2 regions of the Acinetobacter sp. YH16032 genome follow, and region 1 is predicted to be linked to the other one. Evidence: predicted binding sites of a transcription regulator. Region 1 holds the regulator's gene; the other holds the start of a gene.
What was found. The regulator PhoB, encoded in region 1, activates phosphate uptake and scavenging genes when phosphate is short. The targets are predictions, from matches to a motif close to TGTCATNAANCTGTCATAA.
Positions count from the first base shown of each region.

Region 2: a site for PhoB is predicted at 4,768-4,786, ahead of FTV32_RS04050 (inorganic phosphate transporter). Genes of this name have one in related genera too.

Region 1 covers NZ_VPEE01000012.1:45,639-53,439, reverse strand. The annotation lists gene FTV32_RS08305 (SDR family oxidoreductase) at 1-107, opposite strand, end outside; gene FTV32_RS08300 (TetR/AcrR family transcriptional regulator) at 306-992, shown strand; gene phoB (phosphate regulon transcriptional regulator PhoB) at 1,221-1,931, shown strand; gene phoR (phosphate regulon sensor histidine kinase PhoR) at 1,942-3,303, shown strand; gene asd (archaetidylserine decarboxylase) at 3,347-4,195, opposite strand; gene FTV32_RS08280 (sulfurtransferase) at 4,192-5,040, opposite strand; gene pncB (nicotinate phosphoribosyltransferase) at 5,152-6,354, opposite strand; gene FTV32_RS08270 (ankyrin repeat domain-containing protein) at 6,468-6,971, opposite strand; gene FTV32_RS08265 (catalase) at 7,111-7,801, opposite strand, start outside.
Region 2 covers NZ_VPEE01000003.1:196,843-204,643, reverse strand. The annotation lists gene FTV32_RS04060 (hypothetical protein) at 1-830, shown strand, start outside; gene metH (methionine synthase) at 915-4,601, opposite strand; gene FTV32_RS04050 (inorganic phosphate transporter) at 5,060-6,682, shown strand; gene FTV32_RS04045 (hypothetical protein) at 6,757-7,801, opposite strand, start outside.

The DNA of each region.
Region 1 (7,801 bases):
CTTAAAGACAAATGACAACCTTGCTTAGCCAGTAACACCGCAAGTTGTTGACCAATACCAGAACCTGCACCTGTGATTGCAGCCACTTTGTTTTTAAAATTTTTCATTGTGAATCCTTTTTTTGATTTTTATGCACCACAGCGTTGATCTGGGTCATTCATGTTCACTATAATTTTGACAATTATTATTGTCAATGTAACTATCGACCATTTTTATTGTTACTATAGGCCAATTTAGTATCTTTAGCTGATCAGTACTCTATACTGACCGCAGCATAACACTTTTATAAAAAGACTCGAATTGCTATGAACCCAGAGAACCTCACTCCATCAGAACACGAGCAAGCGATTGAAAAGCCTCCCGCAAAAGAGCGTCAATTTAAAGGGATGTCCTTAACTGAACGCAAACAAGCACGCCGTGAGAAACTTATTGAAGCGGGTATTGAAGCATATGGAGCTCATGGTTTTTTCTCAGTAACCGTTAAAGATATTTGCACACAAGCGAAATTAACTGAACGTTACTTTTATGAATCTTTTAAGAAAAGTGAAAACTTATTCCAAACGATCTTTTTAGAACTGATTGAGAAGCTTCAACAAACATTAATGCAAGCTATTATGAAAGCCTCTCCTGAGCCTCTAAACATGATTGATGCAGGTCTAAATGCGTTCTTTAGTTTTTTAGAAGATGATCCGCGTACCGCTCGGATTATTTATATTGATGCAATGCTCGTCCAAGAACTTCATAATCATGCAACCATTCAAGAAACAATGGGCCGTTTCGACCGAATGATTCATGCCTTTGTCACATTAATGATGCCACATACCCATCTCACTGAAAAAGAGATCTCCTTGATTGCAACTGGTCTAAATGGCTATGTCACTCAAGTTGCTGTTCGCTGGGTAGTAGGTGGTTTTAAACTTCCACGTGCTGAGGTCGTTCAGGCATGTAAAACCGTTTTTCTCGCCCTATTGAATGATCTAATGAAAAAGTAGCATCAAATTAAGATGAAGAAATTGTGACAAATCGTAAGTAAATTTAAGATATTGATTTAATTTCAAATTAATAAATATCAATGAGACAAAATATCAGCCTAATTGTCACAAAACATTGCTATATTTAACTTCGATTTCCATCTTGCAATGATACTGTCATAATTAATCTTTGTAATAAGCCTGTCATAAATATAAAACGGTTCACCGTTCATCATAGGATATTGCGTTGTGAAAGATGACTACATTTTAATTGTCGACGACGAGCTCCCAATTCGGGAAATGATCCATACTTCTTTAGATATGGCAGGCTTTCAATGCTTGGAAGCAGAAGATGCGAAACAAGCACATCAAATGATTGTTGATCAACGTCCAGCGCTTATCCTACTCGACTGGATGTTACCGGGTGGCGTGAGTGGCGTAGATTTGTGTCGTCGCCTTAAGCGTGATGAAACACTTTCAGAAATTCCAGTCATTATGTTGACTGCGCGTGGCGAAGAAGACCATAAAGTTCAAGGTCTTGATGCTGGAGCAGATGACTATATGACGAAACCATTTTCAACACGTGAGTTGGTATCCCGTATTAAAGCGGTGTTAAGACGTGCAAATGCGTTAAATGGCGAAAAAACCATTGATGCAAATGGCTTAATTCTTGACCCAGTAAGCCAACGTGTCAGCTATAATCAAAATATTCTTGATATGGGGCCAACAGAATATCGTCTATTGGCATTCTTTATGACTCATCCAGAACGTGCCTATACCCGTGCTCAATTACTTGATCAGGTATGGGGTGGAAATGTGTATATTGAAGACAGAACCATCGACGTCCATATCCGTCGCTTACGTAAGGTGCTCGAACCTTATGGTGCAGACCGTTATGTTCAAACTGTGCGTGGTACTGGCTATCGTTTTTCAACACGAGCTGATGTTGCTTTAGGTTAATTTAGATTTTATGTACGAACCCTACCCCGTCCCAGAATTGGCACGTGAACATCAAAAGTTTCTATATAGCAGTTTATGGACTTTTGCCAAGCAAGACTTACGTTTACTGGTATTTCTACTGATTATTGCGGGCTGTATCGGGTTAGGGATTGGCTATCTTTGGATATGCTTAGGCATTGCCTGTCTCATATTTTTTGGTATCCAATTACGCTCATTATATTTAGTCAATGATTGGATTTCGAATCGTCCTTACGATGTACCACCAAATTTAAATGGAATCTGGGGGGCATTACTGTTCAATGTATATCGGGCTCAACGCCAAGAACGTATTGTTCAGTCTGAAATGGTTGGACTGATCGATCGAACTCAATCTTCTCTCGTAGCTTTATCAGAAGCGATTATTCTTACGGATGATTCCCATCAAATCGAATGGTGGAATCCTGCTGCGGAAAAACTATTTGGGATTCAAGCTGTTGATCGTGGCCGTAACCTGCTCACGATTATTCGCCAGCCAGATTTTATTGAATATTTTCATAATACCCATCAAGCACCAGATGGTGTAAAAATTAAATTGGTGAACCATGATAATAAGTACGCGCAAATCAAACTGACTCGCTTTGGCAATGAAAGTCGCCTCTTAGTTGCGCACGACATTACCCGTATGAAAAATCTCGAGCAAATGCGTTCAGATTTTGTTGACAATATTTCACATGAATTAAGAACACCACTCACAGTGTTAAGTGGGTATATCGAAACATTCACAGATCAAGAAGATATCAATCCGCGTTGGAAACGTGCCTTTGAACAAATGCAATCGCAAACTAAACGCATGAATGCATTGGTCAATGATCTTTTGCTTTTGTCTCGTTTAGAAAATGAAAAACAAATTGCGAAAAATCAAATTATCGAAATGCCAAGTTTAATGAACCATCTGTTCGATGACGCGCAAGCTTACAATATTGATTATGGTCATACACTTAACCTTGATATAGACAGCCACTGTGACTTAATTGGTTCAGATATGGAATTGGCGAGTGCGTTTAGTAACTTAATTACCAATGCCATAAAGTACACCCCGAAAGGTGGCACCATTACCATCGGCTGGCATGATGATGGGGAACGTGGCTATTTTTCTGTTCAGGATACTGGTATTGGAATTGATCCAAAACACTTACCGCGTTTAACTGAGCGTTTTTATCGTGTGGATAGTGCACGCAGTCGTCAAACAGGTGGTACTGGTTTAGGCCTTGCCATCGTTAAGCACGTACTTATGCAACATGGCGCACATATTGAAATCGAGTCGAAAGAAAACGAAGGCTCTACATTTATTGCCGTGTTTCCCAAAGAACGCTTGTATAAAATACACGAATAAAAAAAAAGCGCCTTAGGCGCTTTTTTTTATTCAGAAGATATACTCAAATAAGATGACCCAACGCTTCACCCATTACTACAGTTGAGTTCGCCTTGAATGCTTGGTCCCATTGCATTTTATCTTTCTCAAACAAAACTACAGCAGTTGAACCCAAATAAAAACGTCCGAGCTCATCACCTTTTTCAAGTTTCATCGCATGATGGTTCAGCTCTAAGCGACCTGTTGGTTTTACTTTACCTGTCGCAACAGTTTCAATTCCAGCAACAATCATTGCACCAACTAAAACAACAGCCATACGACCAACATCAGTATCGAATAAACATACCATTCGTTCATTACGTGCAAACAAACCCGGAATATTTTCAGCTGTAGTTTGGTTGACTGAAAATAATTCACCTGGAATATATAAAGTTTCAGTCAATGTGCCAGAATAAGGCATATGCACACGATGATAATCACGCGGTGATAAGTACACGGTTGCAAATTCACCATTTTTGAATGGTGCTGCCAATTGAGGATCACCAATTAACTTTTCAACTGAAAAGCTTTGACCTTTTGCCTGAAAAATATCGCCCTCATTGATTTTACCTAATTGTGAAATTGCACCGTCTGCAGGTGACACGACACTTCTAGGATTAGAATCAATTGAACGAACGCCTGTTTTCAAAGAGCGAGTGAAAAACTCATTAAAGGATTTAAATTTCAAAGCATTTTGTTGCTCAGCAATTGACATATCAATGCCATATTTTGCTTTAAATGCTTGAATGACAACATTCTTTAATACTGGGTTTTCACTGGCTGCGACTTTACCCACCAAACGGCTGAGTTTTTGTTGCGGGACGATTTGCTGCGCTTGAATAAATAGTTTCTTTTTTAAATTTGTCAGACTCACTCAGGTGACTCTCCAGTAATGATTGGACTGTCGAGGCGGTTGCCCCACTCGCTCCACGCACCATCATAAGCTTGGATATCCCAACCCAGTAATCGACCAATAATGTAAGCTAAACCTGAACGGTGATGAGACTGACAATATACGACGACTGGCTGATCAAATTGAAAGCCCAATTGTTCTAAACGTTGTTGCGTGCGTTCTAAGGGGTGCAATTTTAAATGATTTTGACGATTAAGTGCAGTACTCCACTCAAAATGTCTAGCCGTTGGAATATGTCCACCACGACGTGCCGCGAGACGTTGCCCGGTATACTCCTCAGCCGTTCGGCAGTCCCATACTTGGCAAGTTTTATTTTCAATTTTTTTTATTAAAGTTGAATAATCAATACGGTGTTGATCAACATTGGATGTCTTAACTTGAAAAAGACATGTGACTGGCTGAACCTCTTCAACTTCTGAAGAAGTAGGATAGTTGGCGCCTAACCATGCATGAATACCACCATTTAATAAACTGGTGTTATAAAAACCCATACAGTGTAAATTCCAGATCAGTCGACCAGCCCATGCCCCACCTTCATCATCATAGACCACGACATGATGCTCAGGTGATATGTTTAATATCTGGACTAGCTGCTGAAGCCCTTCATCATCAGGCAATAAACCCGTAGTTTGTTCCTCTTGGCGCACTAAAAATTTTGGCTTCAGATGTATAGCATGCGGAATATGTAATTGCTCATAGACCGAACTTCGGGTCAAATCAACAATACGTAACTTTTCACTTCCTAAATGAGGAACAAGTTGTTCTGCTTCAATGAGCAGACCGAAATCAAAAGCGTTAGTGGTCATATTTATTGAATAGTTCTATTGGCCTTGTTCAAATCTTAGCACAAGACTTTTTCAAAATTATTCTGATTTTTTGCATGGTATTAGCAAAAAATCAGAAAAGGGAAATTATGATTAAGGAGACTCAACATCAAATACCTGACGCAAATATGCGAGGAAGGTATCATTATCAGTCATCGTTTTTCCTGGACTATCAGAGAGTTTAGCTACCGATTGACCATTGCATTCGACTAACTTTAAAACAATATTCAAAGCAGTTTGTCCCATATCATTGGTGAGGTTAGTACCAATCCCGAAACTGACTTGGAAACGATCTTTAAAATATTGATGCAAATCCCATGCCTTCTCTAAGTTTAGACCATCACTGAAAGTGAGCATTTTAGTTTTGCTGTCAATTTTTAATTTTTTATAATGTGCGTAGGCTTTATCGCCCCACTCATATGGATCACCACTGTCATGTCGTAGACCATCAAACAATTTGGCAAAATACAAATCAAAGTCTCTTAGGAATGCATCCATACCAACAACATCTGTCAGTGCAATGCCTAAATCTCCGCGATATTCCTGCACCCAAGTTTCAAGTGCAGCTTTTTGGAAATCACGTAAGCGAACATCAAGTGCTTGGAAAGCTTGTAAAAATTCATGCGCCATCGTACCAATGGGTGTAATACCCAACTGCTTTGCCAATAAAACATTACTTGTGCCACGAAAAATATGTGGTGCAGCCTTATTAAACTCTTCCACCACATGTTTCTGCCAGTCAAAACTATAGCGACGGCGTGTTCCAAAATCGGAAACAAGAAATGGTGGATCATTCGGTTGTTGACTACTTTCATAGTGTTTCAACAATTCAATTTTAGCTTTAAGACGGCGCTCTCCTTCTGCCAATACCTGCTCATCGCGAATACGACGAAAATAGAGTTCATTGACGATTGCAAGCACGAAAATTTCAAACATCATTGCTTGAACCATAGGTCCTTCGATACGGATATCTAAACGGCCTTGATCATCGATACTGGCTTTAATAAAGCGGCGCTTAAGTTGAAATAATTCTAAATAGTCTACAAAATCACTTTTAATAAAGCGCAAACTTCTTAAATATTGTAATTCATCTTCTTTAAATTTGAGCTGACACAGTAAATCTAACTGTTCGTTCAGTTCCTCTAATATATCCACGAGTGGATAGGCTGTATCTTCAAGGTTACGACAACGAAATTGATAGACACTATCCGTTTGAGGAAATTGATGTAATACCACTTGTAGCATCGTGAATTTATACAAGTCAGTATCAAGTAAGGATTGAATAATGGCAGACATATTATTTTTCAGTTTTTAGCAACTTATTGCATTAAAGCACATTTTGTTGCGATTCATAGCTCGTTTTAGTAATTGTCGAAGATTATTCGACTAATTACTAAAACTTAAACTGATTATTTTTTTGCATTGTCTTGACTATATGACTCAGTCAAAGCTTTCAATGCTTTATCTTGCCCAATAACTTTTGCGAATTCTTCTGTGGTCTTGTGTCCTGTCTGTTTTGCTTGAGCATCACAATCGACCTGGCGTAATTGTTTGGCAATCGACCATTCAAGCTTAAAGATAGCACCCATCAAAGCTGTATTACCCTTATTATCACGAGCACAGCGGTCTGCGCCGTTTTCCAATAGAGTCGTTACAATATCTTGATGACCATAGTAGGTCGCCATCATTAATGGTGTAAAACCAGCATGGTTTTTAATATTGACTGGAAACCCATGTTTCAAAAATTCATGAATAACTTCTTTGTTTCCTGTTTTCGCTGCTGCAAAAAATAAGTCAATCACTTCTTTCTGATCTGATTGTTGTGAGCTACTGACAGACGTCGTTTGAGCGTGAAGCATTACTGAACTTAAACTCAGTAAAGCGATTAATAAACTATATACAATATTTTTCATTCTTCCCTCACCTGAGTTTAAATTCGATAACGAGTGCCTGTAAAACTCCCCTAGGGTTGCAGGAAAGGAATTGAGTTTTACAGGACTTTTTTGAGGTGACACCTTAGACCCTAATCACCAATTCAAGGACTAATCTTGATTAGTCTTTTAAAGCTGCCGCTTTCGCTTTAACAGTCGCTAAGTTACCGTTTACAGCTTTAGTCATACGTGTGCCATAATCCGCATCTGCTTTATAGAAATAAGACAACATGATGTGTTTAGTTTCTGAATCTTTTACGTTACCAAGATCAGCTGCTAAGTTCATAATGAGGTCAGATTTCTCTTTAGCAGAGTATGAACGGTATAAATCACCCGCTTGCTTAAAGTTTTGCTCTTTCACACCACGTTGCTGAACCGTACCAGAAAGTGGAGTTTCAACAGCACGAGCTTTCGCTGTAGATGGTTTTGGTTCAATACGACTTGGTTCGTAATTCACATTAGATGTCGTAGCACCAACATTCATATAACCATCTTGGTTATTGTTGTTCACATTTACCAATGGACGGTTTACTGGAATTTGTTGGTGATTTGCACCTAAACGGTACATTTGTGTATCAGAGTAAGAGAAGATACGACCTTGAAGTAAGCGGTCTTCTGATGGCTCGATACCTGGTACTAAATTACCTGGTGCTAAAGCAACTTGTTCCGTTTCTTGGAAGAAATTCTTCGGCATACGATTTAATGTCAAAGTACCCACTTTTGTTTCTGGTACTAAATCAGTAGGCCAGATTTTAGTTGGATCAAGTGGATCGAAATCGAAGCTATTCAAATCTTTAGGATCCAACACTTGG
Region 2 (7,801 bases), on a different contig from region 1:
AAGAACGTATTGAAACGTTAGAGTTTTGGATGAGAAGGTTAATTGATGAGGAGCTTCTGAAGGTTAATCATGATTATTTTAACTATATGGATGATAAAAATAATAGGTTAATTAAAAAAAGTATTAGAGATAAAGCGCAAGAACGCATGGTTGCAGAACCTAATAGATATAGTCGTTATGTCGATGCAACTTTAATGGATGATTTAATAACAATCATCTGTAATCCAGTAATTTACAAATCTTATTTCGAGAATTTTTTTATTCATAATTTCCCATCAGGTAATGAGGTCTTGAGATATTATTTAAATAAAATTTATGAACCTCGTAATAATTTAGCACATGCAAACCCTATTTCCCTTAGACAGGCTGAGCAAATAATTTGCTATACAAATGATATTTTGGAGAGCATAAAATTTAATTATAGACAGTTAGGTAAAGAAAAGATGTTTAACGTTCCGCAAATTATTAGAGTAAATGATTCATTAGGGCACGTTTATGAGAGAAGTCATATACCAAGCGTCGGATCTAGTTTAATATTAAATTTAAAAAAACCTGAATATTTTCATAACGTAAATGATTTTTTAACATTTGAATTGGAAATAGATTCAACTTATGATGCAGAGGAATATTCAATTAATTGGGCTATTGAATCCGCTAATGGTTATGATCATATTCACAATTCTAAAAAGTTAGAAATTTCTCTGGAAGAAAAACACATAAGAGAAACTTTGCATATACAAGCAAAACTTGTTTCTAATAAAACTTGGCATAAGCATGGTGATCACGATGATCATTTAATAATTGTCGTAACAGTTTTACCTCCCATATAAAAAATCCCCCTCACTTGAGGGGGATTTTTAATTAGATATGAGAATGGAATCTTCCCCCTTTGGAAAAGGGGGATCGAGGGGGGATTAAACGATAGAATCATCCAAATTCGGTGCTAACCAACGTTTCGCCTCATCTAACGTCCAACCTTTACGCTTCGCATAATCTTCCAACTGATCGCCAGAGATTTTACCCACGTTAAAGTATTCAGTCTCAGGGTTGGCGTAGTAGAAACCGCTGACTGATGAAGGCGGCCACATTGCAAAGCTACTGGTTAAGTAAGTTCCGATCTTATCAGTCGTACCTAACCAGTCAAACAATGGCGCTTTTTCAGAATGTTCAGGACAAGCAGGGTAGCCCGGTGCAGGACGAATACCCACATACTTCTCTTTGATCAACTCTTCATTCGAAAGCTGTTCATCGGCTTGGTAGCCCCAGAACTCTTTACGAATACGTTGGTGCAAGTGTTCAGCAAATGCTTCTGCAAAACGGTCACCCAAGGCTTGAACCATAATCGCGTTATAGTCATCACCTTTGGCTTTGTATTCTTGCGAAAGTTCTTCCGCACCAAAGATCGATACAGTGAAACCACCCAAATAATCTTGCGCCACGTCTTTCGGCGCTACAAAGTCAGCCAGTGAGAAATTCGCTTTGCCTGTCACTTTGTCAGACTGCTGACGAATATGCTCAAAGGTATGCGTCACATTGCCATTTTCATCAGTTACCGCAACAGTGTCTGCTGCAACACGGTTGGCAGGGTAAAGACTGAAAGTAGCGCGCGCATCGAAACGTTTATTTTCGATGATGTCTTTGAGCATCGCTTGTGCTTGTTCAAACAAATCACGTGCAGCTTCACCCACAACTTCATCTTCAAGGATTTTCGGGTATTTACCCGCCAAACTCCAAGAAATAAAGAATGGTGTCCAGTCGAAGTATTCCACCAAAGTTTCTAAAGGATAGTTGGTGAATGTTTCAGAACCAATAAAGTTTGGTTTTACAGGTGCATGCTTTTCAAAGTCAATTTTGAAGCCATTTTCAACTGATTCAGCATAAGACAGTTTTGCGGCTTTCGGTTGCTTATTCGCTAGACGTGTACGGATTTTTTCATAATCCGCTGCATAGTCCGCTGCCAATTGAGGCTTCATATCAGCAGATAAAAGTTGCGTTGCAACACCGACTGCACGAGAGGCATCAGCAGTGTAGTACACGCCATCATTGTGATATTGCGGCGCAATTTTCACGGCAGTATGCGCTTTCGATGTTGTCGCACCACCAATCATGAGTGGAATGTTAAAGCCTTTACGTTGCATTTCTTTGGCAACAAAAACCATTTCATCCAATGACGGTGTAATCAAACCTGATAAACCGATGATGTCAACTTTTTCATCAATCGCTGTTTGTAAGATTTTCTCACACGGTACCATCACGCCAAGGTCAACGATGTCATAACCGTTACAGCCAAGTACCACACCCACGATGTTTTTACCGATGTCGTGTACGTCGCCTTTAACAGTAGCAAGCAAGATTTTACCTTTGGCTTCGCCTTGGGTTTTTTCTGCTTCAATAAATGGGTTCAACCAAGCCACGGCTTGTTTCATCACACGTGCAGATTTCACCACTTGTGGTAAGAACATTTTGCCGGCACCGAACAGGTCACCCACCACGTTCATCCCTGCCATGAGTGGACCTTCGATCACATCAAGTGGACGAGCTGATTTTAAACGTGCTTCTTCAGTATCTTCATCGATATAAGTCGTAATACCTTTAACTAACGCGTATTCAAGACGTTTTTCTACAGGTTCATTGCGCCATTCAAGGTTTTCTTCAGCCTTTTGCGCACCCGCTTGACCACGATATTTTTCCGCAACAGCGAGCAATTTTTCAGTCGCTTCTTGACCGCTTGCGCCTTGGTTACGGTTCAGTACCACATCTTCAACAGCTTCTTTTAGCTCAGCATCGATATCATCATAAATTGCAAGCTGACCTGCGTTGACGATCCCCATGGTTAAGCCTTGTTGAATGCCGTGATACAAGAACACCGCATGGATCGCTTCACGAACAGGCTCATTACCACGGAATGAGAACGATACGTTTGAGATCCCGCCTGACACCATCGCATTTGGAAGGTTTTGTTTAATCCAACCGGTTGCTTCAATGAAGTCCACACCGTAGTTGTTGTGTTCTTCAATACCTGTTGCGACCGCAAACACGTTCGGGTCAAAAATAATATCTTCAGAAGGGAAGCCCACTTCATTGACTAAGACATCATAAGAACGTTTACAGATTTCTTTTTTACGTTCAGCAGTATCCGCCTGACCATTTTCATCAAACGCCATGACAATGACTGCCGCACCGTACTGACGGCAGAGGCGAGCACGTTCGACAAACTCGTCATAACCTTCTTTTAAGGAGATTGAGTTGACAACTGCTTTACCTTGGACGCATTTCAAACCTGCTTCAATGATCTCCCATTTAGAAGAGTCAAGCATGATTGGCACACGTGAAATATCAGGCTCAGACGCGATCAGATTCAGGAAATGCACCATCGCTTCTTGCGAATCCAGCATCCCTTCATCCATGTTGATGTCGATGATTTGCGCACCGGCTTCAACTTGTTGACGTGCCACATCTAAAGCTTCGGTGAAGTTACCTTCTTTAATTAAACGAAGGAATTTTTTAGAACCTGTCACGTTGGTACGTTCACCCACGTTCACAAACAAAGAATCTTTAGTAATGTTAAATGGTTCTAAACCACTTAAACGACATGCAGGTTCAATTTCAGGGATTTGACGCGGCGCAATACCTTCAACTGCTTGCGCAATCGCACGAATATGATCCGGCGTCGTACCACAACAACCACCCGTAATGTTAATTAAGCCACTTTCAGCAAATTCTTTAATAAATGCTGCAGTTTCTTCAGGAGTTTCATCATAACCACCGAAGGCATTTGGTAAGCCTGCGTTTGGATGCGCTGAAACAAAAGTATCCGCAACGTCAGACACGGTTTTGACGTGTGGACGCATCGCATCTGCACCCAGTGCACAGTTAAAGCCAATCGATAAAGGCTCTGCATGGCGCATTGAGTTCCAGAATGCTTCTGCGGTTTGACCTGTGAGTGTACGGCCAGATGCATCGGTAATGGTGCCCGAAATCATAATTGGCAGTTCGTAACCAATTTCTTTAAACACTTCTTTCACTGCAAAGATCGCAGCTTTGGCATTTAGGGTATCGAAGACCGTTTCAATCAAGATGATGTCTGCACCACCTTCAATCAATGCCTTAGTCGCTTCTATATAGTTAACTTTTAACTCATCAAAGGTGATGTTACGGAATGCCGGATCATTTACATTTGGTGAAATTGAAGTGGTACGTGACGTTGGTCCTAATACGCCCGCGACAAAACGTGGTTTTTCAGGTGTTGAGTATTTTTTACATGCTTCTTTGGCAATTCGAGCTGCTTCACGGTTAATCTCAGGTACCAAATCTTCCATATGGTAGTCAGACATTGAAACACGGGTTCCATTGAACGAGTTGGTTTCAATAATATCTGCACCAGCTTCAAGATAAGCTTCATGAATGCCTTGAATAATCTGTGGCTGAGTTAGAACCAATAAGTCGTTATTACCCTTAAGGTCGTAGGCCCAATCCTCAAAACGTTCACCACGGTAATCAGCTTCTTCCAATTTGTGGCGTTGGATCATGGTACCCATTGCACCATCAATAATCAGGATACGTTTGGCAAGAAGCGCTTTTAAGGTGGCGAGGGTAGACATCAAATGACTCTCACAAAAATCTGCACAAATAATGGTGCAATATTTTAGCAGAGTTACGTCCACTTTTCTGATAAATAAAAATTTATGAACCTATTCCCAAAAAATTAAGGGTGAATTTCATCCATCGACTACGATGATCAACCTATCAAAACTGAAACTGTCTATATTTCATCATGTTGTCATAATCTAATGTAATAATAACTGCCGTTGTAACAAATGTGACAGTGATGTCATCTTTATTTCATCTATTTAATTACCGATTGAAATAAAGATTAAAGGCGAGGGTTTTGTATTAACTATCTGATTATTATTGTTAAATTTTGAATATTGGTTGTTTTTAAAGTTTAATTTTCTTAAATAAGTGTCGTTTGGATGACTTATATGACAGCTCTTTGTCATATAATTGTAATAATTAAATTGAACAATAGAGGGGATATTTATCCTCTTTCTCTGCTTGCATGAATTCTAATCAAACTCCAGTTTCAGATTCAGCACAATCGTCAACGCCTATGCAGTCGACGAATGTTCACGTGCCAACGCCGAAATTCTTTATGCCAGTGTTCCTTACACTGATTGTTTCAACCTTGATTTACATTGGTTTTCAGTTGGCTGCTGATTTATCTCATGTGCCTGCTTTAAATCTTTATGCTGTGATCATGTTGGCCACGGCATTGTTTATCGCATTGGGTTTCGAGTTCGTTAACGGTTTCCATGACACGGCCAATGCTGTGGCAACAGTTATTTATACCAACGCTTTATCTGCACCTGTCGCTGTAATGTGGGCGGGCTTCTGTAACTTCCTTGGCGTAATGGTCGCAAGTGGTGCAGTTGCCTACGGTATTATCGCGCTATTGCCTGTTGAATTGATTATGAACGTCGGTTCAGGTGCTGGTTTTGCCATGGTCTTTGCCATGTTGATTGCCGCAATCGTATGGAACTTAGGAACTTGGTTCCTCGGTATCCCTGCTTCTAGCTCGCATACACTGATCGGTTCAATTTTAGGTGTGGGCATCATGAACTACATCTTAAACGCAGGTAATGGTGCGTCAGGTGTAGACATGGAACAGGTGATGAAAGTGGGTAAAGCACTTTTATTCTCACCATTAATCGGTTTTGCATTTGCGGCTGTATTGTTCTTATTGGTTAAAAAAATCTTTAAGAAACAAGTGGAATTATTCCAACCACCAGAAGGGAATAAACCGCCGCCGCCACTTATTCGTGCCATTTTGATTTTCACGTGTACCGGTGTAAGTTTTGCACACGGCTCAAATGATGGTCAAAAAGGTATGGGTCTGATTATGTTGATTCTGATCGGGATCGTGCCATTGGCTTACTCTTTAAACAAGAGTCTAGATCAACAACATATCCAAACGTTTGGTCAGTTATCTGCTCAAACTGCTGATTTGATTTATCCAAATCACCAAGATATTCCAGATGAAAAAGCACGTCAAATTATCACGTCATATATCCAAACCAAAGAAATCACACCTGAAGTTGTGCCAGCTTTGGCAAGCTTGACGGATCATTTAGGTGAAAAAGTAGGAAGCTACACATCCATTAAAGATGTTCCTGAAGATCAAGTGGCTGAATTCCGTAATGATATGTACCTCAGCACGACTGCATTCAAGCGTTTAGATAAAGCAGAAGCTTTACCTGCCATGACTGAAGCGCAAGAAAAAACAGTGGACAACTACCGTGATAACTTAGATTCATTCCTTCAATACATTCCAACATGGGTGAAAGTTGCGACTGCATTGGCATTAGGTCTAGGGACGATGGTAGGCTGGAAACGTATTGTTGTTACCGTTGGTGAGCGTATTGGTAAACAACACATGACTTATGGTCAGGGGATGTCTGCAGAGTTAGTTGCAATGTCAACGATTGCTGCTGCTGATGGCTTTGGTATGCCAGTGTCAACAACACACGTTTTAAACTCTGCTGTAGCAGGTACGATGGTTGCGAATAAGTCGGGCTTAAACTTCCAAATGGTTCGCACAATCTTATCAGCGTGGATTTTCACACTGCCAGCAACAATCTGTTTGTCAGGTGGTTTATTCTGGTTGTTCCTTCAGTTCACCTGATTGAATTCAATACTTAAAGACTAAAAAAGCGCTGAACAATCAGCGCTTTTTTTATGATCAATTGTTTATGACACTTATTTTTGGAATTTAGACCAAAGTTTTTTCAAGGGGAGTTTTTCCTCAGCAAAACCATATAATGCGGCAAATGGTAGGGCGGTGCGTGCGAGATATGCTACACGCCATAATCCACCATGATTAGCACCATGCATGATTAAGTCTAATGGATGATTGAGGGCGATGTCAGGATTGGCAACCGACTGTGGGTTTCTCAAATCATGAATCCACAACGCAGCCATAATCGCATTGGTCGTCGCGGGTTCAAATGCTTCAACATCAAACAAATTGGCACCATTGAAAGCAGCTTTTAATAATGGGTTTTTGGTTACCGAATGTGTAGTGGTCGATGGAGCAATATTGATGCTGACACGTTGACCTTGTGACCGTGCTAACGTAGCGCGCCATTGTTGAATCCTTTTCGCCAACGCATAATTTGGACCTTGTTCAACCACAAGACAGTCGCAGATCCCATACTGTTTATCATGACATGGGAATAAGCGTTCTTCGTTTTGTTTGAAAAAATAGTCACGAGAGACAGTCGAAATACTCTTGGACAGAATATTTTCAAGTTTAGAGCGTGATTTAAACTTATCTAATCCACCTTGAATAACTTCCTGTGGTACAGCGTAGACGTCAGTGGGCGTACACATATACATTAAACTGGTATTGGATTTTTGTTGGCTGACATGTTGCATAATGGCGTCCATCGCCATAGAAACACGAACATGCTTTTCGCCATCTAAATACGCAATCGCGGCAAGATCTAAGTCTTGATCAAACTGGGTGAGCCAATGTGCAATCTCAGGGGTATCTGTTAATAAGTTAACGCCTAAACGCTCTGCAGCTTCACGTATAGATGCAGATGAATCTATTGATTCGACACTTGGAGCGTATAAGGTCGCATTGCCTTGCAGAACAGTATTCAAAATCTTTGTCCATACTCGCTCATGATTTAAATCAAGCGCCACGATATTGGCTTTCCATTTCGCCAGCCAAGGTAAAGGTCCTGCTTCAGAAGCTGCACCAAACAGCACCATTGTTCGATCCGAAAGGTCAAACCAC